DNA from 3 places in the Lysinibacillus sp. FSL K6-1151 genome. Region 2 is predicted to be linked to each of the others. Evidence: a T-box and tRNA genes for the amino acid it is inferred to sense, from the RefSeq annotation. Region 2 holds a T-box; the other regions hold tRNA genes.
What was found. The T-box of region 2 lies ahead of ileS (isoleucine--tRNA ligase). A T-box ahead of a tRNA ligase gene usually reads a tRNA of that ligase, here a tRNA-Ile.

Region 1 (9,968 bases), 720 kb from region 2:
TAAATTTATGGATTTTGTAAGAATAGGGGTACCATTACAAATTGTTATGTTTATCGTTATGATGATTGCCATCCCATTCTTTTTCCCGTTTTAAAAACTCGGTTTCTATACCGAGTTTTTTATTTTATATAAAGATCTATTATTTTTTATCGAAAAGTATGATAAAATTCTTTTTTAGATAGCGGTATAACATGGCACTCACTTGTGAAAATTGAATTTTAGGTTGTCATTATTTTTACGAGTATATATAGGAAGTTTTTCATTACCAAGAAAAAAGTTAAATTTTTTTCATGAAAAGTGTTGACCTTTTAAAAATAAGAGTGTAGTATTATACAAGTCGCCACGGTGACACGCTAAAACAAAGCAAAACATGAACCTTGAAAACTGAACAAGCAAAACGTAATCAATAAAGTTTTCAGTAACTAACTTCGGTTAGTGAACAAAACAAAATTTTGGACATCAAAATGATGCCAGCAAAACAATTTGAGCTATTCAAATTTCTTTTATGGAGAGTTTGATCCTGGCTCAGGACGAACGCTGGCGGCGTGCCTAATACATGCAAGTCGAGCGAACAGAGAAGGAGCTTGCTCCTTCGACGTTAGCGGCGGACGGGTGAGTAACACGTGGGCAACCTACCTTATAGTTTGGGATAACTCCGGGAAACCGGGGCTAATACCGAATAATCTGTTTCACCTCATGGTGAAACACTGAAAGACGGTTTCGGCTGTCGCTATAGGATGGGCCCGCGGCGCATTAGCTAGTTGGTGAGGTAACGGCTCACCAAGGCGACGATGCGTAGCCGACCTGAGAGGGTGATCGGCCACACTGGGACTGAGACACGGCCCAGACTCCTACGGGAGGCAGCAGTAGGGAATCTTCCACAATGGGCGAAAGCCTGATGGAGCAACGCCGCGTGAGTGAAGAAGGATTTCGGTTCGTAAAACTCTGTTGTAAGGGAAGAACAAGTACAGTAGTAACTGGCTGTACCTTGACGGTACCTTATTAGAAAGCCACGGCTAACTACGTGCCAGCAGCCGCGGTAATACGTAGGTGGCAAGCGTTGTCCGGAATTATTGGGCGTAAAGCGCGCGCAGGTGGTTTCTTAAGTCTGATGTGAAAGCCCACGGCTCAACCGTGGAGGGTCATTGGAAACTGGGAGACTTGAGTGCAGAAGAGGATAGTGGAATTCCAAGTGTAGCGGTGAAATGCGTAGAGATTTGGAGGAACACCAGTGGCGAAGGCGACTATCTGGTCTGTAACTGACACTGAGGCGCGAAAGCGTGGGGAGCAAACAGGATTAGATACCCTGGTAGTCCACGCCGTAAACGATGAGTGCTAAGTGTTAGGGGGTTTCCGCCCCTTAGTGCTGCAGCTAACGCATTAAGCACTCCGCCTGGGGAGTACGGTCGCAAGACTGAAACTCAAAGGAATTGACGGGGGCCCGCACAAGCGGTGGAGCATGTGGTTTAATTCGAAGCAACGCGAAGAACCTTACCAGGTCTTGACATCCCGTTGACCACTGTAGAGATATAGTTTCCCCTTCGGGGGCAACGGTGACAGGTGGTGCATGGTTGTCGTCAGCTCGTGTCGTGAGATGTTGGGTTAAGTCCCGCAACGAGCGCAACCCTTGATCTTAGTTGCCATCATTTAGTTGGGCACTCTAAGGTGACTGCCGGTGACAAACCGGAGGAAGGTGGGGATGACGTCAAATCATCATGCCCCTTATGACCTGGGCTACACACGTGCTACAATGGACGATACAAACGGTTGCCAACTCGCGAGAGGGAGCTAATCCGATAAAGTCGTTCTCAGTTCGGATTGTAGGCTGCAACTCGCCTACATGAAGCCGGAATCGCTAGTAATCGCGGATCAGCATGCCGCGGTGAATACGTTCCCGGGCCTTGTACACACCGCCCGTCACACCACGAGAGTTTGTAACACCCGAAGTCGGTGAGGTAACCTTTTGGAGCCAGCCGCCGAAGGTGGGATAGATGATTGGGGTGAAGTCGTAACAAGGTAGCCGTATCGGAAGGTGCGGCTGGATCACCTCCTTTCTAAGGATTATTTCGGAATACAAACCTAGGGTTTGTAAGATTACGTTTTGCGTTCAGTTTTGAAGGTTCATTCTTCTTGAATGAAAAGCTTCAAAACTTGTTCTTTGAAAACTGGATAAAACGACATTGAAATTGTAACAAACACATTTATTTTTTAAGTTTTTTTATAGGCTTAATAACATTAAGAGGGTTTCAAGACACGAGCAGTTCTAGGAAGCAATCGAGTGAATGAAGGAGCGTACTTGAGTACGTGACTGATTGAACGAGTGAAGCTGACAACGAAATGTGATGTGTATTGAAAGCCGTTAGGTTAAGTTATTAAGGGCGCACGGCGAATGCCTTGGCACTAGGAGCCGAAGAAGGACGGCACTAACACCGATATGCTTCGGGGAGCTGTAAGTGAGCTTTGATCCGGAGATTTCCGAATGGGGGAACCCACTACGTTTAATCGCGTAGTATCTTGACGTGAATACATAGCGTCTTGAAGGCAGACCCAGGGAACTGAAACATCTAAGTACCTGGAGGAAGAGAAAGAAAAATCGATTCCCTGAGTAGCGGCGAGCGAAACGGGAAGAGCCCAAACCAAGAGGCTTGCCTCTTGGGGTTGTAGGACACTCAATACGGAGTTACAAAAGAGCGAGTTAGATGAAGCGACTTGGAAAGGTCCGCCAGAGCAGGTAAAAGCCCTGTAGTCGAAAGTTCGTTCTCTCCTGAGTGGATCCTGAGTACGGCGGAACACGTGAAATTCCGTCGGAATCCGGGAGGACCATCTCCCAAGGCTAAATACTACCTAGTGACCGATAGTGAACCAGTACCGTGAGGGAAAGGTGAAAAGCACCCCGGAAGGGGAGTGAAAGAGATCCTGAAACCGTGTGCCTACAAGTAGTTAGAGCCCGTTAATGGGTGATAGCGTGCCTTTTGTAGAATGAACCGGCGAGTTACGATTACGTGCGAGGTTAAGCTTTAGAAGGCGGAGCCGCAGCGAAAGCGAGTCTGAATAGGGCGAAATAGTACGTGGTCGTAGACCCGAAACCAGGTGATCTACCCATGTCCAGGGTGAAGGTAAGGTAACACTTACTGGAGGCCCGAACCCACGCACGTTGAAAAGTGCGGGGATGAGGTGTGGGTAGCGGAGAAATTCCAATCGAACTTGGAGATAGCTGGTTCTCTCCGAAATAGCTTTAGGGCTAGCCTCGTGATGAGAATACTGGAGGTAGAGCACTGTTTGGACTAGGGGGCCATCCCGGTTTACCGAATTCAGACAAACTCCGAATGCCAGATATTTATACACGGGAGTCAGACTGCGAGTGATAAGATCCGTAGTCAAAAGGGAAACAGCCCAGACCACCAGCTAAGGTCCCAAAGTAATCGTTAAGTGGAAAAGGATGTGGCGTTGCACAGACAACCAGGATGTTGGCTTAGAAGCAGCCATCATTTAAAGAGTGCGTAATAGCTCACTGGTCGAGTGACGCTGCGCCGAAAATGTATCGGGGCTAAACGATTCACCGAAGCTGTGGATTGACATCTACGATGTCAGTGGTAGGAGAGCGTTCTAAGTGCGTTGAAGTCAGACCGGAAGGACTGGTGGAGCGCTTAGAAGTGAGAATGCCGGTATGAGTAGCGAAAGACGGGTGAGAATCCCGTCCACCGTATGACTAAGGTTTCCTGAGGAAGGCTCGTCCGCTCAGGGTTAGTCGGGACCTAAGCCGAGGCCGATAGGCGTAGGCGATGGACAACAGGTTGATATTCCTGTACCACCTCCTCACCGTTTGAGAAATGGGGGGACGCAGTAGGATAGGGTAAGCGCGCTGTTGGTTATGCGCGTCCAAGCAGTAAGGCGTGTGTGTAGGCAAATCCGCACACTGTAACGTTGAGCTGTGATGGCGAGTCCGTATGGACGAAGTTCCTGATTTCACACTGCCAAGAAAAGCCTCTATCGAGGTGAGAGGTGCCCGTACCGCAAACCGACACAGGTAGTCGAGGAGAGAATCCTAAGGTGTGCGAGAGAACTCTCGTTAAGGAACTCGGCAAAATGACCCCGTAACTTCGGGAGAAGGGGTGCTCTTGAGCGTGCAAGCGCATGAGAGCCGCAGTGAATAGGCCCAGGCGACTGTTTAGCAAAAACACAGGTCTCTGCAAAACCGTAAGGTGACGTATAGGGGCTGACGCCTGCCCGGTGCTGGAAGGTTAAGAGGAGTGGTTAGCGCAAGCGAAGCTGCGAATTGAAGCCCCAGTAAACGGCGGCCGTAACTATAACGGTCCTAAGGTAGCGAAATTCCTTGTCGGGTAAGTTCCGACCCGCACGAAAGGCGTAACGATCTGGGCACTGTCTCAACGAGAGACTCGGTGAAATTATAGTACCTGTGAAGATGCAGGTTACCCGCGACAGGACGGAAAGACCCCGTGGAGCTTTACTGTAGCCTGATATTGAATTTTGGTACAACTTGTACAGGATAGGTAGGAGCCAGAGATCTCGGAGCGCCAGCTTCGAAGGAGGCGTCGGTGGGATACTACCCTGGTTGTATTGAAATTCTAACCCATGCCCCTTAGCGGGGCAGGAGACAGTGTCAGGCGGACAGTTTGACTGGGGCGGTCGCCTCCTAAAAGGTAACGGAGGCGCCCAAAGGTTCCCTCAGAATGGTTGGAAATCATTCGTAGAGTGTAAAGGCACAAGGGAGCTTGACTGCGAGACCTACAAGTCGAGCAGGGTCGAAAGACGGGCTTAGTGATCCGGTGGTTCCGCATGGAAGGGCCATCGCTCAACGGATAAAAGCTACCCCGGGGATAACAGGCTTATCTCCCCCAAGAGTCCACATCGACGGGGAGGTTTGGCACCTCGATGTCGGCTCATCGCATCCTGGGGCTGTAGTCGGTCCCAAGGGTTGGGCTGTTCGCCCATTAAAGCGGTACGCGAGCTGGGTTCAGAACGTCGTGAGACAGTTCGGTCCCTATCCGTCGTGGGCGTAGGAAATTTGAGAGGAGCTGTCCTTAGTACGAGAGGACCGGGATGGACACACCGCTGGTGTACCAGTTGTCTTGCCAAAGGCATCGCTGGGTAGCTATGTGTGGACGGGATAAGTGCTGAAAGCATCTAAGCATGAAGCCCCCCTCAAGATGAGATTTCCCATTACGCAAGTAAGTAAGATCCCTCAAAGACGATGAGGTAGATAGGTTCGAGGTGGAAGTGTGGTGACACATGGAGCTGACGAATACTAATCGATCGAGGACTTAACCAAAACGTTTGAAACATTCAATGAACCGTTTATCCAGTTTTGAAAGAACAACTCTTTCAACTGAATAAGTGAAGTGATGATGGCAAAGAGGCCACACCCGTTCCCATACCGAACACGGAAGTTAAGCTCTTTAGCGCCGATGGTAGTTGGGGGCTTCCCCCTGTGAGAGTAGGACATCGCTTCGCTTATTTTTCGTGGAGGATTAGCTCAGCTGGGAGAGCATCTGCCTTACAAGCAGAGGGTCGGCGGTTCGAGCCCGTCATCCTCCACCATTATTTTTAAAACAGTATAGTATTATCGCGGGGTGGAGCAGTGGTAGCTCGTCGGGCTCATAACCCGAAGGTCGTTGGTTCAAATCCAGCCCCCGCAACCAAATGGTCCCGTGGTGTAGCGGTTAACATGCCTGCCTGTCACGCAGGAGATCGCCGGTTCGATCCCGGTCGGGACCGCCATTTTTTTTTGCCGGTGTAGCTCAGTTGGTAGAGCAACTGACTTGTAATCAGTAGGTCGTGGGTTCGACTCCTATCGCCGGCACCATTCCCTTGGAGGGGTAGCGAAGTGGCTAAACGCGGCGGACTGTAAATCCGCTCCTTAGGGTTCGGCGGTTCGAATCCGTCCCCCTCCACCATTTTAGGGGCATAGTTCAACGGTAGAATAGAGGTCTCCAAAACCTTTGGTGTGGGTTCGATTCCTACTGCCCCTGCCAGGTATTGAGGTACTCGTTCATATACAGCTGTTATAATTTATATAGTGGCGATTGTGGCGAAGTGGTTAACGCATCGGATTGTGGTTCCGACATTCGTGGGTTCGATTCCCATCAGTCGCCCCATTTTCAAATTGGGGTATAGCCAAGCGGTAAGGCAACGGATTTTGATTCCGTCATGCCTAGGTTCGAATCCTAGTACCCCAGCCATTTTTCTTTTTTACGAGCCATTAGCTCAGTTGGTAGAGCATCTGACTTTTAATCAGAGGGTCGAAGGTTCGAGTCCTTCATGGCTCATCGTTTTTTAATGAATATTGCGCCCGTAGCTCAATTGGATAGAGCGTCTGACTACGGATCAGAAGGTTATGGGTTCGACTCCTGTCGGGCGCGCCAATAAATTTATGTTTTCGGAATGTAGCTCAGCTTGGTAGAGCACTTGGTTTGGGACCAAGGGGTCGTAGGTTCGAATCCTGTCATTCCGACCATTTTTTATGATAAATGGGGCCTTAGCTCAGCTGGGAGAGCGCCTGCCTTGCACGCAGGAGGTCAGCGGTTCGATCCCGCTAGGCTCCACCAGTTCAATATTTTTGGAGGTATACCCAAGTCTGGCTGAAGGGATCGGTCTTGAAAACCGACAGGCGGGTAACACCGCGCGGGGGTTCGAATCCCTCTACCTCCTCCATTTTGGGTCAGTAGCTCAGTTGGTAGAGCATTAGATTGAAGCTCTAAGTGTCGGCGGTTCGATTCCGTCCTGACCCACCATTATTTGCGGGTGTAGTTTAATGGTAAAACCTCAGCCTTCCAAGCTGATGTCGTGAGTTCGATTCTCATCACCCGCTCCAAAATGGGCCTATAGCTCAGCTGGTTAGAGCGCACGCCTGATAAGCGTGAGGTCGATGGTTCGAGTCCATTTAGGCCCATCATTATTCCGAAGTAGCTCAGTTGGTAGTAGCACCTGACTGTTAATCAGGTTGTCGCAGGTTCGAGTCCTGCCTTCGGAGCCACGGCCCGTTGGTCAAGTGGTTAAGACACCGCCCTTTCACGGCGGTAACACGGGTTCGAATCCCGTACGGGTCATCAAGCATGTAGCACAAATATTGTGTTACATGCTTTTTCTTTTATCAATAAATGATACATTAGTAAAGAGTGAAAGCTACGAATCCGCTATCAATGGTTCAGTAGCTTTTTTACATGACTAATATTTTGTTTCTCCTTTCTATAAGATGTCGCCCACCTCTTTTCCTTCTTCATTCACAATATCTTCTAATCATGATTCGATTCATTATAAATTTGAACAAACTATTTCATATATGCAATATGTATGTTTTTTTATAGCTATTTTCGTGGTGCTTGTCGTTTTGTTCCTCTAATATGAGGATAAGTGGAGGAATCGAAATGAATATACAGGAGATCCAGCAATTTTTAAGTTTATATCAGACAGAACAAGATGAATCAGAACGTTGGTTAGCGAATAGATTACAACAGATTAAGAATGCAGGTGAGTACGACCCAACAACAGAGGAGCTAGCTTTTGGTGCACGGGTGGCGTGGCGTAATAGTAACAAATGTATTGGTCGTCTGTTTTGGCAATCATTGCATGTAGTAGATGCACGTGCCGTTTTAGATGAACAGGATATTTTTCAAAAACTACTGGAGCATATCGATTATGCAACAAATAGTGGAAAAATCCGTCCAACAATAACAGTATTTGCTTCGAACAGAGTGCGTATATGGAATCATCAGCTAATTCGTTATGCAGGCTATGAAACGGAAGCTGGCGTTATTGGTGATGCACATTCTATTGTTTTTACTAAAGTATGTGAATCGTTAGGTTGGAAAAGTGAGAGGACACCATTCGATGTGTTACCTCTTGTTATACAAGTAGATGAGCGAGCTCCGCAGCTGTTTACAATTCCTGTAGAATATATTTTAGAGGTGCCAATTCGTCATCCAGAGTCAGTGGATGTAGAGAAATTAGGAATGAAATGGTATGCTGTACCCATTATTTCAAGTATGCGTTTTCAAATGGCAGGCATTGATTTTCAAGCCGCACCCTTTAATGGCTGGTATATGGGGACAGAAATCGGTGCACGTAATTTAGCAGATCATGACCGTTATAATATGCTACCAGCTATTGCGGAGGTTTTTAATCTTGATACAACCAAGCAAGCTTCACTTTGGCGTGATCGTGCATTAGTGGAACTTAATATTGCTGTCCTTCATTCTTTTAAAGAACAAGGCGTGAGCATTGTCGATCATCATACAGCTGCTCAGCAGTTTAAATTGTTTGAAGAAGCAGAGGAATCAGCAGGACGAGACGTTACAGGCAACTGGACATGGCTAATCCCACCACTTTCGCCCGCAACGACTCATATTTTCCATAAACCTTATGTCAATATTTATCATACACCCAATTATTTTTATCAAAAACCATGCTATTAACTGATTGTGGAGAGGACGAAACGCTATGTTGAATGAGCAAATTCCGAGTATCCCGTGGTTACAATTGACGACACCTTATGGAAGAGGAACGGCTATCCCTCAGCTGATTGAACAGGAGCAATATACAGAGCTAGCTGAGTTAGTGGAGCATCAAGGTACACTATGGCAGGTCACACCATGGGCTTTGCTTGTCCTTCTAAAAAAGCTTGCTAGCAAAAATACGGGGGATGTCTCTGTACAAGAAGTAGAGCTTTATTTAGCTGTGGCACATGCAATTTCTGAAGATTATCTAGACCCATCATATTCAGTTCAAACTATGCAGGAGCTGTTAGATGTCAAATATTTATGGATGGATCACGAAGAGAATGATGAGCTGGAATGGGAGGAGGAAACGCCAAAGGGTTATGAGCAGAAAGCTTTTGTAAGCTATTATTATTTTAGTTATATACTCTTACAAGAGGCTGTTCCTATTTTTGCAGCAGTTATAGCTCACAACAAAGAAACAGCAGACCGTCTTACTGAACTGCTAACCTTACTACAGCAATTGGACAAATAAAACGTCTATACCTATATAGAAGTAAAGCAGATGGGAAATATGAGCAGTTATCCCATCTGCTTTATTTTAATGGACATATTCGTCTTTAGAAGCTCTCATTGAGCAAAAGAAAAGAATGGTCGCCACAGCTACAAAGAGCCAACCAGCAATATTCCAGCCACCAAATAAATCATGTAAGTAGCCAAAAAGAATAGGGCCAATGGCGGCAAATAAATAACCTAATGATTGTGCAAAGCCTGATAAATCTGCTGCCTCAAATGCCGTGCGTGTACGAAGTGTAAAGAACATCATCGCTAAGGCAAATGAAGAACCTCCTGCTAAACCTAAAAGAATCATCCACAGTACCCCAAGACTTGTCCACTCCATGACAACTCCAGTAAAGCCTATTAAATAGAAGAATGTAAACATCACTACAAGAGGTCTTTGAGAAGCCATTTTACTTGCAATGATAGGCACAGCCAATGCCATTGGTACTTGTGAAAATTGCATGATAGAAAACATCCAACCAGCTTTGTCAGGAGCCAATCCCTGGGCGATGTAGATTTCGGGAATCCAAGCAGCAGTCGTATAAAATAATAAAGACTGTAATCCCATTGCACCTGTGACAGCCCAAGTAACAGGTGACTTCCATAAGGGTGTACTCGTCATTTTAGAGGTAGTGGCTGGCTCAGGTTTATTTGATTTCAATTGAGGTATCCAAATTAAAATCGTTACGACCACTAGTACAAGTGCAATGGACAGCGCTCCTTGCCAGCCAAATGATGAATTGGCTATAGGATAGCTAATACCTGCGCCAAGCCCAGCCGTTAAGTTCATCGACATAGTGAAAAATGCCATTAATAAACCAACATGGTATGGAAATTTTAATTTTAATAATCCTGGAATCAGCACATTTCCAAATGATATGGCTATGCCGATGAGTACAGTACCAAATACAAGTAACCCCGTTGTACCAAGGGAACGTAGAACAATCCCCAAGG
Region 2 (9,968 bases):
AGCAATGGGGTTTTGTAAAGCTAGAACGCTTAAGTGGTCAATTTGTTTTTGATACAACTTTAAAAATTTTTGGGGCAACCATACCACTTTCTGCTTTTGTGGATACAGGTAATCAAGCTATTGAGCCATTATCAGGAAAGCCGGTTCATTTTGTTTCCTATACAGCTTTACGGCCACATTTACCTTCAGCGTTCCGTCAATCATTAATAGAATGGCAAGAAACAGATCCGTACAATGTATCCATGTTTTCAGAAGATTATCAGCGTTATATACGATTTATTCATGTTAATACGGTACAGCAGCAAACCGTAGTGCTTGGTTTTCGTTTTGATGAGTGGCATATAAAGGGGGAGCCCTCACAAGTGAAAACGAATGAATATATCGTTTTAACCAAGAAAGCTAAAAATTTTCCACATAGCACAGCAGCAATTTTACATTTTTCAGCGCTTTCAAATAACTCATAGAGGGGGAGAACTATTGCTTCTTAGGCTACTTGCTAGCTTGAAAAAATTATGGAGTAAGTTTCGGAGTCGTGAAACGTACTATATAGGGGGAAATGATTCATTGCCAGTGCCATTAAGTCGAGAAGAAGAAGTTACAGTCATTGCATCCTTTATGAACGGTGATTTACGTGCTAGAGACACACTAATTGAACGTAATTTACGTCTTGTTGTATATATTGCAAGACGTTTTGATAACACAGGCACGCCAATAGAAGATTTAATCAGCATAGGCTCGATTGGTTTAATTAAGGCGATTGAAACGTTCAATACTGATAAAAATATTAAGCTTGCAACATATGCATCACGTTGCATTGAAAACGAAATTTTAATGCATTTACGAAAAACAAGTCGTATGAAGGGTGAAGTTTCACTAGATGAACCACTAAATTCTGATGCAGATGGAAATGAATTATTACTGTCAGATATTTTAGGAACAGAAGAGCATATTATTCTTGATAATGTTGAGAAGAAAATTGAACGTCAGCATATGTTCCATGCGATTAATTTATTAGGTGCGCGAGAGCGGTATATTATGGAATGTCGTTTTGGTCTCAATGGAAAAGTTGAAATGACTCAAAAAGAAGTGGCAGATCATTTAGGCATATCGCAATCATATATTTCCCGATTAGAAAAGAAAATTATTCAAGATTTACGTGAAAATTTAAATCAACCAATTTCGTAGAAAGGGAAATTTAACCTGCCTAAAATTGGTCGCAGCTTTTGTGCATATTCTTGTTTCTCTCGGACAAACTGATGTCACGGTTTAGTCAGAGAATAACATCCGGAGGAATCGAATATGCGAACAAAAGTAGATCTTTGCGGCTTAGATACATCGACTTTGCCAATTTTAAAGCACGAGGAAATGAAGGAACTCTTCATCCGTTTACAAGCTGGAGAAACTGAGATTAGAGAAGAGCTTGTCATGTGCAATTTAAGGTTAGTGCTTAGTATTGTCGGTAGATTTGCCTATCGGGGTGAACAGGCAGATGATTTATTTCAAGTGGGCTGTATTGGGCTCATGAAAGCCATTGATCATTTTGATTTAAAGCATAATGTACGATTTTCGACATATGCTGTACCAATGATTATTGGTGAAATTCGTCGCCATCTGCGTGATCATCATGCATTGCGTGTATCGCGCTCTCTAAGAGATATAGCTTATAAGGCAATGCAGGCAAAAGAGCAATGGATAACCGATAATTTGCGTGAACCAACGATTGAAGAAATTGCTGAGATGATTGACATGAAAAAAGAAGATGTTTTATTCGCTTTAGATGCCATTCAAGATCCAGTTTCATTACAGGAGCCCATTTATTCAGACGGTGGAGACGCTGTTTATATGATGGACCAATTACGTGATGATGATGTATCAGAGGATCAATGGGTTGCCTACGTGTCGGTAAAGGAAAGCTTGCAAAAGCTAGATGAACGTCAGCAAATGATCGTTGCAAAACGTTTCTATTATGGCGAAACGCAAACGGAAATCGCGAAGGAATTGGGGATTTCCCAAGCACAAATTTCACGTCTTGAAAAAAATGCTATTGAAACAATGCAAAAAGATTACAAATAAAAAAATGCGCATCGGATTATTCGGTGCGCATTTTATCTTCATTCAATGAACAAGTGATACATAAATATAAAGTAACAGCTAAGTTTGATGATAGAAATGAATGTACAAAAATAAAGAATAGAGGAGGTATGTCATTGCGTTTTTCATTATTACAGCAAAAAGAAGTGATTGAAGCAGGAAATGGGCGATTTATAGGTTTTGTAATAGATGCTGAAGTCTCAAAAGAAACGGGCTATGTGACAGCATTTTTGATTGCAGAGCCTCGTAAATATCTTGGTTTTTTTAAAGGGGAAGAGTCTGTAAGAAAAGTGTATATGAAGGATGTGCTTGTCGTTGGCAAGGATGTTATTTTAGTTAAAGCACTTTCCTAAGACTATGTTAATAAAATTGTGGTGAATGTAAACTGACATAGGTCAGGCTATTCATTGATAAATCAAGCATTGCTTGTTACAATAAAAGAAACTATTGTTGTAAAGTTGGGAAAAACAGTGACAAAAATCTTAACAAATTTAAACAAACTACATGATTTAATAACAGCAGCAGAAAAAAAAGGCAATCGTCAGGGTGATAAAGTCCAAATAATTGCCGTAACGAAAGAAGTTTCTGTTGAAAGAACACAAGAAGCAATTGATGCAGGACTCTCTCATTTAGGAGAAAATAGACCTGAAGGCCTGCAACGTAAAATTGCAGAGATTCACGCTGAAGTACATTGGCATTATATCGGGTCACTTCAAACACGTAAAGTAAAACAAGTCATTAACAGCATTGATTATTTACACTCCTTAGATCGTTTGAGTCTAGCAGAAGAAATTGAAAAAAGAGCAGATCGGCCAGTTAAATGTTTTGTACAAGTAAATGTTTCGGGTGAAGAATCAAAACATGGCTTAAGTATCGAAGAAGTTTTGCCTTTTGTAGAAGCGTTAAAGAGTTTTACAAAGATTCAAGTTGTAGGTTTAATGACCATGGCACCAAATACAGAAGACGAAGCAATCATTCGCTCTGTTTTCAAGCAATTAAAACAATGTCAACAGCAAATAGCCGAGCAAGGATTCGCACATGCACCTTGTACCGAGTTATCAATGGGCATGTCTAATGACTTTGAAATTGCGGTAGAGGAAGGGGCTACTTTTGTTCGAGTCGGAACGGCTCTTGTTGGAAATGAAAGAGGGGAACAGGATGAGCATGAAAAATAAAATTAAAAACTTCTTTTACCTTGAAGAAGAACTAGAAGAAGAAATCACGCAAGCTCCTATTCAGCAGCAACAGCCCATACAACAACAGCAACCGATTCATTCCGTAAAGCCAAAAAAAACGATTAAAGAGCGTAGGGCGCCTATTCAAGAAATTATGCCGCAAAGTTCAGCAACGCCTAACAACATTGTAAGCTTGCAGGCAGCTATGAGCTCTAAGGGAGCAAAAGTTGTTTTAATTGAGCCTAGAGTTTATGCAGAAGCACAAGATATCGCGGAGCATTTAAAAAATAAGCGTGCTGCAATTGTCAATTTACAACGTATTGAACGAGAGCAAGGTAAACGCATTATTGATTTTTTAAGTGGTACAGTCTATGCACTTGCCGGGGATATCCAACGTATCGGTAAAGATATCTTCCTTTGTACGCCAGATAATGTAGAAGTGACTGGTGAAATTACAAACTTTATTTTAGACGATAATTAATAGCGAGGATTGTAGTTTATATGACTTTTTTTATAATACTTGGTTATGTATCATTAGCATTTAGAATCTATTCATTTATGCTAATTGGCTATATTTTAATGTCTTGGGTGCCTGCCGCTCAAAATTCAGCCATTGGACGTATGCTTGAAAAAGTGTGTGAGCCGTATTTAGGGATTTTCAGAAAGTTCATTCCACCACTTGGAATGATTGATATTTCACCAATTGTGGCTATCTTCATGTTGAATTTTATTGAACGAGGGCTTGTTATAGTCATCCAGAAAATATTTCTTATGTTCGTTTAGCAGTAAATCCTCACTCTTAGGTGGGGATTTTTTATTTAGCAATGTTTTTGTACGGAAAGAGCAACGGTGGTTCAAAAAAATAGAGGGTGATAAAGGTTTGTTTAACGGGTGTTCAAATATCCTTGTATAATGAGACTGCCCCAGTGGAAAAAAGAACTTTTCAAGTAAATGTAAAAAAATTATACTCAATGATGCAAAGACGTCATAACTTGGAAATACTATGTTCATCCAGCCCACCAAGCATATAGAACTAGTGAAAGAGGAGACAACGAGATGGAACACTTAATTCAGCATTTTCGAAAAGATGAACAACCGTTTATTGAACAAGTAATAAGTTGGCAGCGTGAGGTAGAGGATCGCTATGCACCTAAGCTAACAGATTTTCTTGATCCCAGACAGCGTTTTATCGTGACATCTATTATCGGACAGGACGACACATTGAAAACGGCATGTGCAGGGTTATTTGACGGGGCAGAGAGACAGCGTATGCTTATTTATCCTGCTTACTATGAAGTTATGGAGGAAGACTTTCAGCTGACAGCATTTACGATTCACTATCCTATGAAATTTGTCCAGCTCCGGCATCCAGATGTGTTAGGGGCCTTGTTATCATTAGGCTTGAATCGTGGTAAATTTGGTGATATACGTGTCAATGAGCAGCAGGTGCAATTTGTAGTAGCACAAGAGGTAGCAGATTATGTTCGTTTGCATTTAACGGGTATTGGTAAAGTCAAGGTACATGTTGAATCTTTAAAGCAAGACGAGCCACTTCTCTTCAATGAGGATGAGTGGTTTGAGGAATCTCATACTGTTTCATCCATGCGTTTAGATGTGATTATCGCTACCATTTTAAATGTGTCACGTCAAAAGGCACAAGCTTTGATTACTGGGAATAAAGTACGTGTCAATTGGACAGAGCGAGATACAGTTGCCTTTGAATTACAAGAAGGGGATATTTTATCGATACGAGGGAGCGGTCGTGTGAAAATTATTATGACAGAAGGCCGTACAAAAAAGGATAAAATCCGTCTGCAAATCGGTCGATTGGCCCAAAAAAGCTGAAAGTGAAGTAAATTTCATTAATTTTTACTGCTAAGTTGTCGGAACAATTGTATAATAGAAATTACGAATGTACATGTAAAGGAGAGAAGGATTGTATGCCATTATCACCTATTGATATACATAATAAGGAGTTTACAAAAGCTTTCAGAGGTTATGCTGAAGATGAAGTAAATGAATTTTTAGACCAAATCATTAAAGACTACGAAATTTTGTTACGTGAAAAAAAAGAGGTTGATAAGCAATTAGAGATGGCCTTAGAACAGGCGAGGCATTTTAGCTCCTTAGAAGAAACTTTGCAGAAGTCCATTGTTGTTGCACAAGAAGCGGCTGATGAAGTGCGAAGAAATTCACAAAAAGAGGCTAAACTCATTGTAAAAGAGGCTGAGAAAAATGCTGATCGAATTGTCAATGATGCTTTAACAAAAGCTCGTAAGGTGACGATTGAAATTGATGAGCTTAAAAAACAATCTAAAGTATTCCGTAATCGTTTCAAGATGCTTGTTGAGGCACAGCTTGATTTGCTTAATGCTGATGACTGGGATCATTTGCTTCAATATGATATTGATTTAACAGAAATTCAAGCATCTGTTGAGGAAGCACAAGAATCTGAAGAGATGTAACTTTTCTTTTTAATGGTTGCACTCGACAAATGAAACTTGACGCCATTGTTTGAATTTCATATACTTTGTAATAGTAATTATTTTGAAAAGATATGCATACAGGCAGAGACGAAGACAGTATTTGTTAGGCGTAGTTAAGCGATTTGGGGACAGTGAGAGCCCAAACATGCAACTAACATTGAACATCACTTCTGAGCTAAATAGCTGAAAAAAGTAGGTTATTTCGTGATGCACGACGTTAACGTGCTTGAAAGAGGTAGTGCAATATTTTTGTGCTACAAGTAGGGTGGTACCGCGAGTAGAAGCTTCTCGTCCCTTAGTGGGATTGAGGGCTTTTTTTATTTGTTCACGAATTGTTTGAGTTGCGTTTGCCAATAACTGTCCTAGAAGTAATTGTCTATATGCTTGGGTAAAATAAAGGAGGAATTTTAATGGTTGAATACAAAGATACGTTATTAATGCCAAAAACAGATTTCCCAATGCGTGGGAATCTACCAGCGAATGAGCCAAAAACGCAAGAAAAATGGAATGACATGGATATTAACAAATTACAGATGGAACGTACTGCCGATCGTCCAGAATATGTTCTACATGATGGTCCTCCCTATGCAAATGGTGATATCCACATCGGCCATGCCTTAAATAAAGTATTGAAGGATATGATTACACGTCATCGTTCAATGACTGGCTACCATGTGAATTATATTCCAGGCTGGGATACGCACGGTCTACCAATTGAACAAGCACTGACAAACAAAGGTGTAAAGCGTAAAGAAATGTCAGTAGCAGCATTCCGCCAACTTTGTGAAGAGTATGCATATGAGCAAATTGATAATCAACGTGCCCAATTCCGTCGTCTAGGCATTCGTGGTGATTGGGAAAACCCTTATATTACATTAAAGCCTGAATTTGAAGCACGTCAAATTGAAGTGTTCGGTAAAATGGCTGAAAAGGGTTACATTTATAAAGGCTTAAAACCAGTTTATTGGTCACCATCTTCTGAGTCTGCTTTAGCAGAAGCTGAAATTGAATATAAGGACATCAAATCACCATCAATCTATGTTAGCTTTGCTATTAAAGATGCGAAAGGCATTGTACCAGCAGATGCTAAATTTATTATTTGGACAACAACACCTTGGACATTACCAGCAAACTTAGGCATTTCTTTAAATCCTGAATTTATGTATGTTGTAGTTGCTGTAGCTAATAAAAAATTCATCATTGCCAAAGAATTATTAACATCAGTAGCGAATGCCCTTGGATGGGAAGACTATGAGGTTGTTCAAGAAGTAAAAGGGGAAGCACTTGATCGTCTTGTAGCGCAGCATCCATTTTATGATCGTGAATCTCTTATTATGGTAGGAGAACACGTAACTGCTGAAGCGGGTACAGGTTGTGTTCATACAGCTCCTGGACACGGGGAAGACGATTATCATATTGGTAAACAATATGGTTTAGGCATTCTTAGCCCTCTTGATAATAGCGGCTGTTATACAGATGAAGCACCTGGTTTTGAAGGCGTGTTTTATAATGATGCCAACAAACTTGTAACAGAAAAACTAAAAGAAGTAGATGCATTAGAAAAACTTGACTTCTTTACGCACTCTTATCCACATGACTGGCGTACGAAAAAACCTGTTATTTATCGTGCGACACCACAATGGTTTGCCTCTGTTGAAGCATTCCGTGGTGAGTTGTTAGAAGCTGTAAAAGCTACAGCATTTACACCAGCTTGGGGAGAAACTCGTCTTTATAATATGATTCGTGATCGTGGAGATTGGGTTATTTCACGTCAACGTGCTTGGGGTGTGCCGATTCCAATTTTCTACGCAGAAAACGGAGAGCCAATTATTACACCTGAAACAATTAGCCATATCTCAGCATTATTCCGTGAGCATGGATCCAATATTTGGTTCCAAAAAACAGCAAAAGAATTATTACCAGAGGGCTTTACACATCCAGGTAGCCCGAACGGCGAATTCACAAAAGAAAATGATATTATGGACGTCTGGTTCGATTCAGGTTCATCCCACCAAGGTGTACTTGTAGAGCGCGGCATGAAATATCCAGCTGATTTATACTTAGAAGGCTCTGACCAGCATCGTGGTTGGTTTAACTCATCTCTTATTACATCTGTTGCTATTAATGGCTATGCACCATATAAAGGACTATTAACACATGGTTTTGTTCTTGATGGTGAAGGACGTAAAATGAGTAAATCATTAGGAAATGTGATCATTCCACAAAAAGTAATGGATCAGTATGGAGCAGATATTCTTCGTCTATGGGTTGCTTCTGTTGACTATACAGCGGATGTACGAATTTCGATGGATATGTTAAAGCAAGTATCAGAGGTGTACCGTAAAATTCGTAATACATTTCGTTTCTTACATGGCAATATCGCTGATTTCGATCCAAAGAAAGATCGTGTTGCCTATGCAGAGCTTCGTGAGATGGATCAATATGTCTATATGCGTTTACAGGATGTCTTACAAACTGTTCGTGCAGCATATGATCGTTATGATTTCGCTGCTGTTTATCACATCGTCAATAATTTTGTCGCAGTCGAGTTATCTTCATTCTATTTAGATATTGCAAAAGATGTTGTCTATATCGAAGGTCACGACAATAAAGATCGTCGAGCGATGCAAACAGTTATTTACGATACATTAATGACATTGGTTAAAATCATGACACCAATCATCCCTCATACAACAGATGAAATGTGGTCTTATCTACATGCCCAAGGTATTGTAGAGGAAGTTTCTGTTCAATTAACGGACTTCCCAGAGGTAGATGTTCAAGAGAATTTTGAAAGCCTACGTACAAAATGGGAAAATATTATTGATGTACGTGACGATATCTTAAAAGCATTAGAGGAAGCTCGTAATGCTAAAACAATAGGTAAATCACTAGAAGCAAAAGTAACAGTATATGCCAAAGAGGATGTTGTAGCCTTATTGAATGATGTGAACATTGACTTTGCACAGCTTTCAATCGTTTCTGCTTTTGAAGTAGCTACTATTGATGAGGCGCCTGCTGAAGCTTTAGCACTTGAACATGTATCCATTGTAGTTGAGAAGGCAACAGGGGAGAAATGTGAGCGTTGCTGGTCAATTTCTGAAACAATTGGTGCAAATGAGGCACATCCTACAGTTTGTGCGCGCTGTGCAGAAGTTGTAGAAAAATATTACGTTTAACAGAAATGAATAATAAGAATCTGCATTTCTATTGTAGATCATACGCAAGTCTCCTTGATGGGGGCTTGCTTTTTTTCATGGAGGTTTTGCAGATTCTTGTTAGATTATTTAAATAAAATTTCTGTCGTATTGCGATAGTCCGTTGGAGAGATTCCTACATATTTTTTAAAGGTTAAACTATAGTAATTAGGTGTATTAAAGCCACAGGTGGAGGAGATCTTTTCTACGGTATAGTCGTACTTCCGTAGAAAGGGTAAGCTCTTGATGAGGCGTGTAAAGGCAACATAGTCAACGAAATTACGACCAGTCTCTTTTTTAAATAGCCTGCTAAAATGTGTGGGACTAAAGCTTATATATTTTGCAACATCACGAACGGTCAATTGCTCATCATAATGTTCTTCAATATAATGAATGGCCTTTTGAAGCTGCACATGCTTTGTTAAATCTTCATAATATCTGATATGAATATTATCTATAGGTGGTTTTCTACGTGCTTTTCGTGCTTGACTATAGGACTCCTTTACGTGCATTGCGTCCTGAAACACTCCTCCAACCCCCATGAAAAGATGGATACAATAGTCCTTTTTAAGTGTCTCGATGACCTCCAATAGACATGATTCGCCTACTGTCCAATGTTTAAAAGAGTTATACTCAGTCGGAATTCTCATGAGAAGTAATAAGTAGCGTTCGAAATGTAAAAAAGATAAGGGTGCTTTATTGGCAAAATGCTGACGAAAAACATTTGTAATGTTACTGCTTGCGTCATGAGGAATAGCATCACTATCGATATAGCCCTGAATTAAGAACACAATATTAGGAATACAATTTGTTGATAAAAATGATGCAGATTGAATGATTTCTTGTTCATTATCAATTTCGCCACGTATAAGACGTTTCAAAAATGCTTCTCTGAACGGAGAGGTATGATGCTGGGACACTTGTTGTGATAGCTCAAGCATTGTGAGTGTACTTGCTTTCTTGTCCTGATAGGATGTGTACAGTTTTTTTACGATTCGTAAAAATTTTGATTTCTGTAA
Region 3 (9,968 bases), 2.0 Mb from region 2:
TTATATGAGTAGTTCTTATCGTGCACAAGGTGGCATCGCTGCTGTTACAAGTGAGAAAGATCATATTGAACACCACATTGCTGATACATTGAAAGCTGGAGAATATCATCACGAGAAAAAACATGTTACTACACTCATAGAAGATGGCACTAAAATCATGCAGAAATATTTAAAGACTGGTCTCCCTATCGATCGTCATGTTGATGGAAAACCGGCTCTAGGACTCGAAGGGGCACATAGTCATCATCGTATTCTACATGCAGGTGGTGATCGTACTGGTCAAATTTTCATAGATTACTTACTTCATAAACTTTCGCCTAAAACAAAGGTGAATTGCTATGAAATGGCTTATGAGCTTTTACGGAATACAGATGGTGACTGCATAGGCGCACTTACCAAAGGACAAAAAGGCATTACACGCTATTTGGCCCATCATGTCATTTTAGCGACAGGTGGTGCAGGTGCACTCTATTCAAGCACATCTAATTGTCCAACCAATACAGGTGACGGCATCGCGTTAGCATTTCGCGCAGGTGCTGCCATCAGTGATATGGAATTTATGCAGTTCCACCCTAGTCTGCTTTGGTGTGAAAATGAGGCGAAGGGATTAGTTTCCGAAGCTGTTCGAGGTGCTGGTGGCATCTTTGTCGATGCACAGCGTCAGCCCATTATGACAGGCTTACATGCCCAACTTGACTTAGCACCAAGACATATTACGGCACTTGCACTTTTTAAAAAACGTGCTGCTGGTGAGGAGACGTTTATTGATATTACTAACATTCAAAATTTTGAAGTGAAATTCCCAACAATTGCTCAGCTTTGCTATGACAATCAAGTTTATTTACAAGATGGCTTAATTCCTGTAGCTCCAGGAAGTCATTTCTTAATGGGGGGCGTTATTGCTGATGACAAAGGAAGAACCACTATACCTAATCTATATGCAGTGGGGGAAGTTGCCTGTACAGGTGTCCATGGTGCGAACCGTTTAGCAAGTAACTCCCTATTGGAAGGTATTACGTTTGGGCAAAGAATGGCTCAGTTCATCATTCAACATGGTTGCCATCAAAAAAATTTCACACATGACCACCATCAATGTGCTGAAATAATGCCATCTTTATTTAGCAAACAGCAGTTACAGCAATACATGATGCAGTTTTTAGGCATCGTGCGAAACGTTAATGACTTGCAGCATTTTATTCAGCAATTACCCTCCTTACAATCACTTCTTTATACGAATCTAAAGGGTCTAGAACAAGCTGAATTGGAACTATTTATGATGCATGTTGTTGCAACATTAATGGCACATGCTGCAATTACACGAACGGAAACGCGTGGTGCTCACATTCGTACGGATAAATTAGAAATGGACGCACACTGGGCAAGTCGTTGGATTATTTTTTCGCAAGGCCAAATGAAAGTGAGGAACTCATTGTATGAATATCATCAAACTCGAGGAAATGCTCAAGCAATTTTTTAATGAGGATTTAGGTGATGGGGATTTATCGAGTGAATATATCTTTTCAGCTGAACAGCAGGGATCATTTTCTTTTTATGCTAAAGAAAATGGGGTTTTCTGCGGGGCGCTCATTATTGAGTATGGCTTTCACTTACTCGATCGATCAATAAAAATCCAACTTCTAAAAAAAGATGGAGAGACAGTAAAGACCGGTGATGTGCTTGCTGTGGTAAAGGGACCCTTACAAAAATTATTAATAGGTGAGCGCGTTATATTAAATCTTATTCAGCGTATGTCCGCTATTGCGACAGCGACCCATCATGCCGTTCGAGAAACAGCTGGTACGCATGCGAAAATATGTGATACGCGTAAAACCATGCCTGGATTGCGTATGTTGGATAAATATGCTGTTAGAATCGGTGGTGGCTTTAATCATCGTAATGGCCTGTATGATGCCATCATGCTAAAGGATAACCACATTGCCTTTGCTGGTAGCATTACAAAAGCTGTTCAGGCTGCTAGAGCAAAAGTCGGTCATACTGTAAAAATCGAAGTGGAAATTGAAACAGAGGACCAGCTAGAAGAAGCCATCATTGCTGGAGCAGATATTATTATGTTTGATAACCGTAGTCCAGAAGAAATACGAGCATGGCTTCCCACTGTCCCTTCTTCTATTGTGACAGAGGCATCAGGAGGCATCACACTTGAAAATTTAAAGGCCTATGCACAATCAGGTGTTCAGTTTATTTCACTTGGTTCATTAACGCATTCCGTTAAAGCCTTTGACATTAGTGCACTCGTTCAAATGAAAGGAGATCATTCCCTTGTCCATAACTAGTTTATTACAACAAACGACACTACTTCCAGAGCATTACCGGGCATTATCCGTAAAGGAAATGGAATCTCGTATTTTATCAATAAAGCAAAAATTAGGATCTAAACTATTTATACCAGGACATCATTATCAAAAAGATGAAGTCATTCAATTTGCAGATGCGACTGGTGATTCCCTACAGTTAGCTCAATTATCTGCCGCAAACAAAGAAGCTGAGCATATTGTATTTTGCGGTGTGCATTTTATGGCTGAAACTGCTGATATGCTGACAACGAAACAGCAACATGTCTATTTACCAGATATGCGTGCAGGTTGTTCAATGGCTGATATGGCTGATATTTATCAAACAGAACAAGCATGGCCGATTCTTCAGCAACTCTTTGGTGATACAATTATCCCGCTAACTTATGTCAATTCAACTGCTGCCATTAAAGCCTTTACGGGAAGACATGGTGGTGCCTGTGTCACTTCATCGAATGCTAAGGAGCTTGTTCAATGGGCATTTACACAAAAACAGCGTATTTTCTTTTTACCTGACCAACATTTAGGAAGAAATACTGCCTATGATTTAGGTATTCCACTTAAAAATATGGCTGTTTGGAATCCCCATAAGAATATACTTGAAACAAATGAGCCGCTTGAGAACATTCAGGTTATTCTATGGAAAGGTCATTGCTCTGTACATGAAGGATTTACGGTTCACCATACGGAGGTCGTTCGCAAAGAACATCCAACTATGCAAATTATTGTTCACCCTGAATGCAGTCGTGAAGTTGTAGCAGCTGCTGATGATGCAGGTTCCACAAAATACATCATTGAGACAATCAATCGTGCACCAAGCGGATCGGCATGGGCTATTGGAACAGAAATGAATCTTGTCAATCGCATAATGAAGCAGCATCCAGATAAACATATTATCTCTTTAAATGAAAATTTTTGTCCTTGCTTAACAATGAATCGCATTGACCTTCCCCATCTGTTGTGGAGCTTAGAAAGTATTGAGCAGGGGCAACCACATAACCGTATCCAAGTAGATGAATATACTACAGCTGAAGCACTTAGCTCTCTCGAAAGAATGCTAGCACGAGGATAATTAGGTTGCTTTAAAAGCAGAGATGGTGTAAAAAAACGTCTCTGCTTTTTATGTTCATATAACATCTATTTTGAATAGCTTAAACAACTGCCATTTTCAAATGCATCATCATCGATCCAATCAAAGAATATCCATCTATTGCTGAAATTGACATGGCTTTATGCTCTATGCTACTGTCGATTTGGAGGTGAAAATAAATGGCTTTTCAATCGAAAAATATTTTTATCAATTTACCAGTGAAAGATCTAAACAAATCCATCAACTTCTTTAAGGAACTAGGTTTTGAGTTCAATCAACAATTTAGCGATGAGACTACAGCCTCAATGATTATTAGTGAAAATATCTTCGTATTAATGATGGTGGAAGAACGATTCAAAGGGTTTAGTAAGAAGGAAATTACAAATACTACTACGTCTGCAGAAGCAATTTTATGTCTATCTGCTGAAAATCGAGAGCAAGTAGATCAATTAGTAAATAAGGCACTGGCCTCCGGTGGTAAATCTTATAATGAACCCCAAGATCATGGGTTTATGTATGGCTGGGGATTTCAGGATGTAGATGGGCATATCTGGGAAGTAGTTTATATGGATGAAAATGCATTGAATCAAGAGTAATATTTATATCTATGAATATGAAAAAACAGTAGATGCGTGTGCATCTACTGTTTTTTAGTATGACCCGTACGGGATTCGAACCCGTGTTACCGCCGTGAAAGGGCGGTGTCTTAACCACTTGACCAACGGGCCAATGGCGGAGAAGGAGGGATTTGAACCCTCGCGCCGGTTACCCGACCTACACCCTTAGCAGGGGCGCCTCTTCAGCCTCTTGAGTACTTCCCCACATAAAAATGGCTCCGAAGGCAGGACTCGAACCTGCGACAACCTGATTAACAGTCAGGTGCTACTACCAACTGAGCTACTTCGGAATAATGATGGGCCTAAATGGACTCGAACCATCGACCTCACGCTTATCAGGCGTGCGCTCTAACCAGCTGAGCTATAGGCCCTTGGAGCGGGTGATGGGAATCGAACCCACGACATCAGCTTGGAAGGCTGAGGTTTTACCATTAAACTACACCCGCATAAATGGTGGGTCAGGACGGAATCGAACCGCCGACACTTAGAGCTTCAATCTAATGCTCTACCAACTGAGCTACTGACCCATTTCGTCCATGCTAAGCTTATTTTCTTTTGCTTTTCATATCTTCTTATGAAAATAATGGCGGTCCCGACCGGGATCGAACCGGCGATCTCCTGCGTGACAGGCAGGCATGTTAACCGCTACACCACGGGACCATTTGGTTGCGGGGGCCGGATTTGAACCAACGACCTTCGGGTTATGAGCCCGACGAGCTACCACTGCTCCACCCCGCGATAATTTTATACGGTTTCGAGTTTTTAAAGCACCATTTATAAAGATTTAAAACTGGAGGAGGTAGAGGGATTCGAACCCCCGCGCGGTGTTACCCGCCTGTCGGTTTTCAAGACCGATCCCTTCAGCCAGACTTGGGTATACCTCCGTTGCAATATATAAATGGTGGACCTTGCAGGACTCGAACCTGCGACCGGACGGTTATGAGCCGTCTGCTCTAACCAACTGAGCTAAAGGTCCTTTAAGATGGCGGCAGAGGGGATCGAACCCCCGACCTTACGGGTATGAACCGTACGCTCTAGCCAGCTGAGCTACGCCGCCAGGATCTTTATACTGGTTAATTTATTATGGTGGAGCCTAGCGGGATCGAACCGCTGACCTCCTGCGTGCAAGGCAGGCGCTCTCCCAGCTGAGCTAAGGCCCCATAATTTCTTTGGAAATGGTCGGGAAGACAGGATTCGAACCTGCGACCCCTTGGTCCCAAACCAAGTGCTCTACCAAGCTGAGCTACTTCCCGTTCTTTTTGGCGCGCCCGACAGGAGTCGAACCCATAACCTTCTGATCCGTAGTCAGACGCTCTATCCAATTGAGCTACGGGCGCATTAAAATGGTGCCGAGGACCGGAATCGAACCGGTACGGTAGTCACCTACCGCAGGATTTTAAGTCCTGTGCGTCTGCCAGTTCCGCCACCCCGGCACATTTGGAGCGGAAGACGAGGTTCGAACTCGCGACCCCCACCTTGGCAAGGTGGTGTTCTACCACTGAACTACTTCCGCATGTGCATAAGTTTTTTTATCTGGCAATGAAATAATGGTGCGGGTGAAGGGAGTCGAACCCCCACGCCTTGCGGCGCTAGATCCTAAGTCTAGTGCGTCTGCCAATTCCGCCACACCCGCTTATTATTATTTAAAAATGGTGAGCCATGAAGGACTCGAACCTTCGACCCTCTGATTAAAAGTCAGATGCTCTACCAACTGAGCTAATGGCTCTAAAAAATGGTGCCGGCTATAGGAATCGAACCCACGACCTACTGATTACAAGTCAGTTGCTCTACCTGCTGAGCTAAACCGGCATATGGTGGAGGATGACGGGCTCGAACCGCCGACCCTCTGCTTGTAAGGCAGATGCTCTCCCAGCTGAGCTAATCCTCCTGGGTATTATGCCTAGCGACGTCCTACTCTCACAGGGGGAAGCCCCCAACTACCATCGGCGCTAAAGAGCTTAACTTCCGTGTTCGGTATGGGAACGGGTGTGACCTCTTTGCCATCATCACTAGACTATGGTCGACCTTCAATACACGGCGTATTACTGCGTCAGCTGCTCTCGTTCAATCAGTCACGTACAGAAGTACGCTCCTTCAATCACTCGTTTGCTTCCTTGTTCTACTTGTGTCTTGAAGCTCTTTTTTTATTGAAAGTTTTGTTCTTTCAAAACTGGATAAACGGTTCATTGAATGGTTCAAACATTTTGGTTAAGTCCTCGATCGATTAGTATTCGTCAGCTCCATGTGTCACCACACTTCCACCTCGAACCTATCTACCTCATCGTCTTTGAGGGATCTTACTTACTTGCGTAATGGGAAATCTCATCTTGAGGGGGGCTTCATGCTTAGATGCTTTCAGCACTTATCCCGTCCACACATAGCTACCCAGCGATGCCTTTGGCAAGACAACTGGTACACCAGCGGTGTGTCCATCCCGGTCCTCTCGTACTAAGGACAGCTCCTCTCAAATTTCCTACGCCCACGACGGATAGGGACCGAACTGTCTCACGACGTTCTGAACCCAGCTCGCGTACCGCTTTAATGGGCGAACAGCCCAACCCTTGGGACCGACTACAGCCCCAGGATGCGATGAGCCGACATCGAGGTGCCAAACCTCCCCGTCGATGTGGACTCTTGGGGGAGATAAGCCTGTTATCCCCGGGGTAGCTTTTATCCGTTGAGCGATGGCCCTTCCATGCGGAACCACCGGATCACTAAGCCCGTCTTTCGACCCTGCTCGACTTGTAGGTCTCGCAGTCAAGCTCCCTTGTGCCTTTACACTCTACGAATGATTTCCAACCATTCTGAGGGAACCTTTGGGCGCCTCCGTTACCTTTTAGGAGGCGACCGCCCCAGTCAAACTGTCCGCCTGACACTGTCTCCTGCCCCGCTAAGGGGCATGGGTTAGAATTTCAATACAACCAGGGTAGTATCCCACCGACGCCTCCTTCGAAGCTGGCGCTCCGAGATCTCTGGCTCCTACCTATCCTGTACAAGTTGTACCAAAATTCAATATCAGGCTACAGTAAAGCTCCACGGGGTCTTTCCGTCCTGTCGCGGGTAACCTGCATCTTCACAGGTACTATAATTTCACCGAGTCTCTCGTTGAGACAGTGCCCAGATCGTTACGCCTTTCGTGCGGGTCGGAACTTACCCGACAAGGAATTTCGCTACCTTAGGACCGTTATAGTTACGGCCGCCGTTTACTGGGGCTTCAATTCGCAGCTTCGCTTGCGCTAACCACTCCTCTTAACCTTCCAGCACCGGGCAGGCGTCAGCCCCTATACGTCACCTTACGGTTTTGCAGAGACCTGTGTTTTTGCTAAACAGTCGCCTGGGCCTATTCACTGCGGCTCTCATGCGCTTGCACGCTCAAGAGCACCCCTTCTCCCGAAGTTACGGGGTCATTTTGCCGAGTTCCTTAACGAGAGTTCTCTCGCACACCTTAGGATTCTCTCCTCGACTACCTGTGTCGGTTTGCGGTACGGGCACCTCTCACCTCGATAGAGGCTTTTCTTGGCAGTGTGAAATCAGGAACTTCGTCCATACGGACTCGCCATCACAGCTCAACGTTACAGTGTGCGGATTTGCCTACACACACGCCTTACTGCTTGGACGCGCATAACCAACAGCGCGCTTACCCTATCCTACTGCGTCCCCCCATTTCTCAAACGGTGAGGAGGTGGTACAGGAATATCAACCTGTTGTCCATCGCCTACGCCTATCGGCCTCGGCTTAGGTCCCGACTAACCCTGAGCGGACGAGCCTTCCTCAGGAAACCTTAGTCATACGGTGGACGGGATTCTCACCCGTCTTTCGCTACTCATACCGGCATTCTCACTTCTAAGCGCTCCACCAGTCCTTCCGGTCTGACTTCAACGCACTTAGAACGCTCTCCTACCACTGACATCGTAGATGTCAATCCACAGCTTCGGTGAATCGTTTAGCCCCGATACATTTTCGGCGCAGCGTCACTCGACCAGTGAGCTATTACGCACTCTTTAAATGATGGCTGCTTCTAAGCCAACATCCTGGTTGTCTGTGCAACGCCACATCCTTTTCCACTTAACGATTACTTTGGGACCTTAGCTGGTGGTCTGGGCTGTTTCCCTTTTGACTACGGATCTTATCACTCGCAGTCTGACTCCCGTGTATAAATATCTGGCATTCGGAGTTTGTCTGAATTCGGTAAACCGGGATGGCCCCCTAGTCCAAACAGTGCTCTACCTCCAGTATTCTCATCACGAGGCTAGCCCTAAAGCTATTTCGGAGAGAACCAGCTATCTCCAAGTTCGATTGGAATTTCTCCGCTACCCACACCTCATCCCCGCACTTTTCAACGTGCGTGGGTTCGGGCCTCCAGTAAGTGTTACCTTACCTTCACCCTGGACATGGGTAGATCACCTGGTTTCGGGTCTACGACCACGTACTATTTCGCCCTATTCAGACTCGCTTTCGCTGCGGCTCCGCCTTCTAAAGCTTAACCTCGCACGTAATCGTAACTCGCCGGTTCATTCTACAAAAGGCACGCTATCACCCATTAACGGGCTCTAACTACTTGTAGGCACACGGTTTCAGGATCTCTTTCACTCCCCTTCCGGGGTGCTTTTCACCTTTCCCTCACGGTACTGGTTCACTATCGGTCACTAGGTAGTATTTAGCCTTGGGAGATGGTCCTCCCGGATTCCGACGGAATTTCACGTGTTCCGCCGTACTCAGGATCCACTCAGGAGAGAACGAACTTTCGACTACAGGGCTTTTACCTGCTCTGGCGGACCTTTCCAAGTCGCTTCATCTAACTCGCTCTTTTGTAACTCCGTATTGAGTGTCCTACAACCCCAAGAGGCAAGCCTCTTGGTTTGGGCTCTTCCCGTTTCGCTCGCCGCTACTCAGGGAATCGATTTTTCTTTCTCTTCCTCCAGGTACTTAGATGTTTCAGTTCCCTGGGTCTGCCTTCAAGACGCTATGTATTCACGTCAAGATACTACGCGATTAAACGTAGTGGGTTCCCCCATTCGGAAATCTCCGGATCAAAGCTCACTTACAGCTCCCCGAAGCATATCGGTGTTAGTGCCGTCCTTCTTCGGCTCCTAGTGCCAAGGCATTCGCCGTGCGCCCTTAATAACTTAACCTAACGGCTTTCAATACACATCACATTTCGTTGTCAGCTTCACTCGTTCAATCAGTCACGTACTCAAATACGCTCCTTCATTCACTCGGTTGCTTCCTAGAACTGCTCGTGTCTTGAAACCTTTTAATGTTATTAAGCCTATAAAAAAACTTAAAAAATAAATGTGTTTGTTACAATTTCAATGTCGTTTTATCCAGTTTTCAAAGAACAAAGCTACTGCCTGCTTCTACATCTCGCAGCTTTGCGACGAAAGCGTAGCGACAGGAGCACATAATTAGAAGTAATTCATTCAGAAGAATGAACCTTCAAAACTGAACGCAAAACGTAATCTTACAAACCCTAGGTTTGTATTCCGAAATAATCCTTAGAAAGGAGGTGATCCAGCCGCACCTTCCGATACGGCTACCTTGTTACGACTTCACCCCAATCATCTATCCCACCTTCGGCGGCTGGCTCCAAAAGGTTACCTCACCGACTTCGGGTGTTACAAACTCTCGTGGTGTGACGGGCGGTGTGTACAAGGCCCGGGAACGTATTCACCGCGGCATGCTGATCCGCGATTACTAGCGATTCCGGCTTCATGTAGGCGAGTTGCAGCCTACAATCCGAACTGAGAACGACTTTATCGGATTAGCTCCCTCTCGCGAGTTGGCAACCGTTTGTATCGTCCATTGTAGCACGTGTGTAGCCCAGGTCATAAGGGGCATGATGATTTGACGTCATCCCCACCTTCCTCCGGTTTGTCACCGGCAGTCACCTTAGAGTGCCCAACTAAATGATGGCAACTAAGATCAAGGGTTGCGCTCGTTGCGGGACTT

Region 1: it encodes a tRNA-Ile, which carries the amino acid that the T-box ahead of ileS (isoleucine--tRNA ligase) is inferred to sense. The anticodon was not compared.
Region 3: it encodes a tRNA-Ile, which carries the amino acid that the T-box ahead of ileS (isoleucine--tRNA ligase) is inferred to sense. The anticodon was not compared.

What each region holds. Positions count from the first base shown of each region.
Region 1 covers NZ_CP152040.1:264,358-274,325, forward strand. Annotated here, with positions in the region: gene MHI04_RS01185 (SLC13 family permease) at 1-94, shown strand, start outside; rRNA gene MHI04_RS01190 (16S ribosomal RNA) at 503-2,054, shown strand; rRNA gene MHI04_RS01195 (23S ribosomal RNA) at 2,363-5,290, shown strand; rRNA gene rrf (5S ribosomal RNA) at 5,357-5,472, shown strand; tRNA gene MHI04_RS01205 (tRNA-Val) at 5,484-5,559, shown strand; tRNA gene MHI04_RS01210 (tRNA-Met) at 5,586-5,660, shown strand; tRNA gene MHI04_RS01215 (tRNA-Asp) at 5,664-5,739, shown strand; tRNA gene MHI04_RS01220 (tRNA-Thr) at 5,749-5,824, shown strand; tRNA gene MHI04_RS01225 (tRNA-Tyr) at 5,832-5,915, shown strand; tRNA gene MHI04_RS01230 (tRNA-Trp) at 5,920-5,993, shown strand; tRNA gene MHI04_RS01235 (tRNA-His) at 6,041-6,116, shown strand; tRNA gene MHI04_RS01240 (tRNA-Gln) at 6,126-6,200, shown strand; tRNA gene MHI04_RS01245 (tRNA-Lys) at 6,215-6,287, shown strand; tRNA gene MHI04_RS01250 (tRNA-Arg) at 6,307-6,383, shown strand; tRNA gene MHI04_RS01255 (tRNA-Pro) at 6,399-6,475, shown strand; tRNA gene MHI04_RS01260 (tRNA-Ala) at 6,491-6,566, shown strand; tRNA gene MHI04_RS01265 (tRNA-Ser) at 6,580-6,672, shown strand; tRNA gene MHI04_RS01270 (tRNA-Phe) at 6,677-6,752, shown strand; tRNA gene MHI04_RS01275 (tRNA-Gly) at 6,759-6,832, shown strand; tRNA gene MHI04_RS01280 (tRNA-Ile) at 6,837-6,910, shown strand; tRNA gene MHI04_RS01285 (tRNA-Asn) at 6,918-6,994, shown strand; tRNA gene MHI04_RS01290 (tRNA-Glu) at 6,996-7,067, shown strand; gene MHI04_RS01295 (nitric oxide synthase oxygenase) at 7,386-8,432, shown strand; gene MHI04_RS01300 (hypothetical protein) at 8,458-8,988, shown strand; gene MHI04_RS01305 (MFS transporter) at 9,055-9,968, opposite strand, start outside.
Region 2 covers NZ_CP152040.1:979,696-989,663, forward strand. Annotated here, with positions in the region: gene MHI04_RS04560 (sigma-E processing peptidase SpoIIGA) at 1-464, shown strand, start outside; gene sigE (RNA polymerase sporulation sigma factor SigE) at 478-1,185, shown strand; gene sigG (RNA polymerase sporulation sigma factor SigG) at 1,300-2,073, shown strand; gene MHI04_RS04575 (YlmC/YmxH family sporulation protein) at 2,202-2,444, shown strand; gene MHI04_RS04580 (YggS family pyridoxal phosphate-dependent enzyme) at 2,562-3,266, shown strand; gene MHI04_RS04585 (cell division protein SepF) at 3,250-3,747, shown strand; gene MHI04_RS04590 (YggT family protein) at 3,768-4,049, shown strand; gene MHI04_RS04595 (RNA-binding protein) at 4,323-5,111, shown strand; gene MHI04_RS04600 (DivIVA domain-containing protein) at 5,207-5,731, shown strand; T-box leader at 5,828-6,051, shown strand; gene ileS (isoleucine--tRNA ligase) at 6,163-8,931, shown strand; gene MHI04_RS04610 (AraC family transcriptional regulator) at 9,036-9,968, opposite strand, start outside.
Region 3 covers NZ_CP152040.1:3,589,619-3,599,586, forward strand. Annotated here, with positions in the region: gene nadB (L-aspartate oxidase) at 1-1,477, shown strand, start outside; gene nadC (carboxylating nicotinate-nucleotide diphosphorylase) at 1,434-2,294, shown strand; gene nadA (quinolinate synthase NadA) at 2,281-3,384, shown strand; gene MHI04_RS17250 (VOC family protein) at 3,582-3,998, shown strand; tRNA gene MHI04_RS17255 (tRNA-Glu) at 4,059-4,130, opposite strand; tRNA gene MHI04_RS17260 (tRNA-Ser) at 4,133-4,223, opposite strand; tRNA gene MHI04_RS17265 (tRNA-Asn) at 4,233-4,309, opposite strand; tRNA gene MHI04_RS17270 (tRNA-Ile) at 4,317-4,390, opposite strand; tRNA gene MHI04_RS17275 (tRNA-Gly) at 4,392-4,465, opposite strand; tRNA gene MHI04_RS17280 (tRNA-Phe) at 4,471-4,546, opposite strand; tRNA gene MHI04_RS17285 (tRNA-Asp) at 4,604-4,679, opposite strand; tRNA gene MHI04_RS17290 (tRNA-Met) at 4,683-4,757, opposite strand; tRNA gene MHI04_RS17295 (tRNA-Ser) at 4,811-4,903, opposite strand; tRNA gene MHI04_RS17300 (tRNA-Ile) at 4,919-4,995, opposite strand; tRNA gene MHI04_RS17305 (tRNA-Met) at 5,003-5,076, opposite strand; tRNA gene MHI04_RS17310 (tRNA-Ala) at 5,104-5,179, opposite strand; tRNA gene MHI04_RS17315 (tRNA-Pro) at 5,196-5,272, opposite strand; tRNA gene MHI04_RS17320 (tRNA-Arg) at 5,280-5,356, opposite strand; tRNA gene MHI04_RS17325 (tRNA-Leu) at 5,364-5,452, opposite strand; tRNA gene MHI04_RS17330 (tRNA-Gly) at 5,458-5,532, opposite strand; tRNA gene MHI04_RS17335 (tRNA-Leu) at 5,568-5,652, opposite strand; tRNA gene MHI04_RS17340 (tRNA-Lys) at 5,670-5,745, opposite strand; tRNA gene MHI04_RS17345 (tRNA-Thr) at 5,753-5,828, opposite strand; tRNA gene MHI04_RS17350 (tRNA-Val) at 5,832-5,907, opposite strand; rRNA gene rrf (5S ribosomal RNA) at 5,918-6,033, opposite strand; rRNA gene MHI04_RS17360 (23S ribosomal RNA) at 6,224-9,151, opposite strand; rRNA gene MHI04_RS17365 (16S ribosomal RNA) at 9,519-9,968, opposite strand, start outside.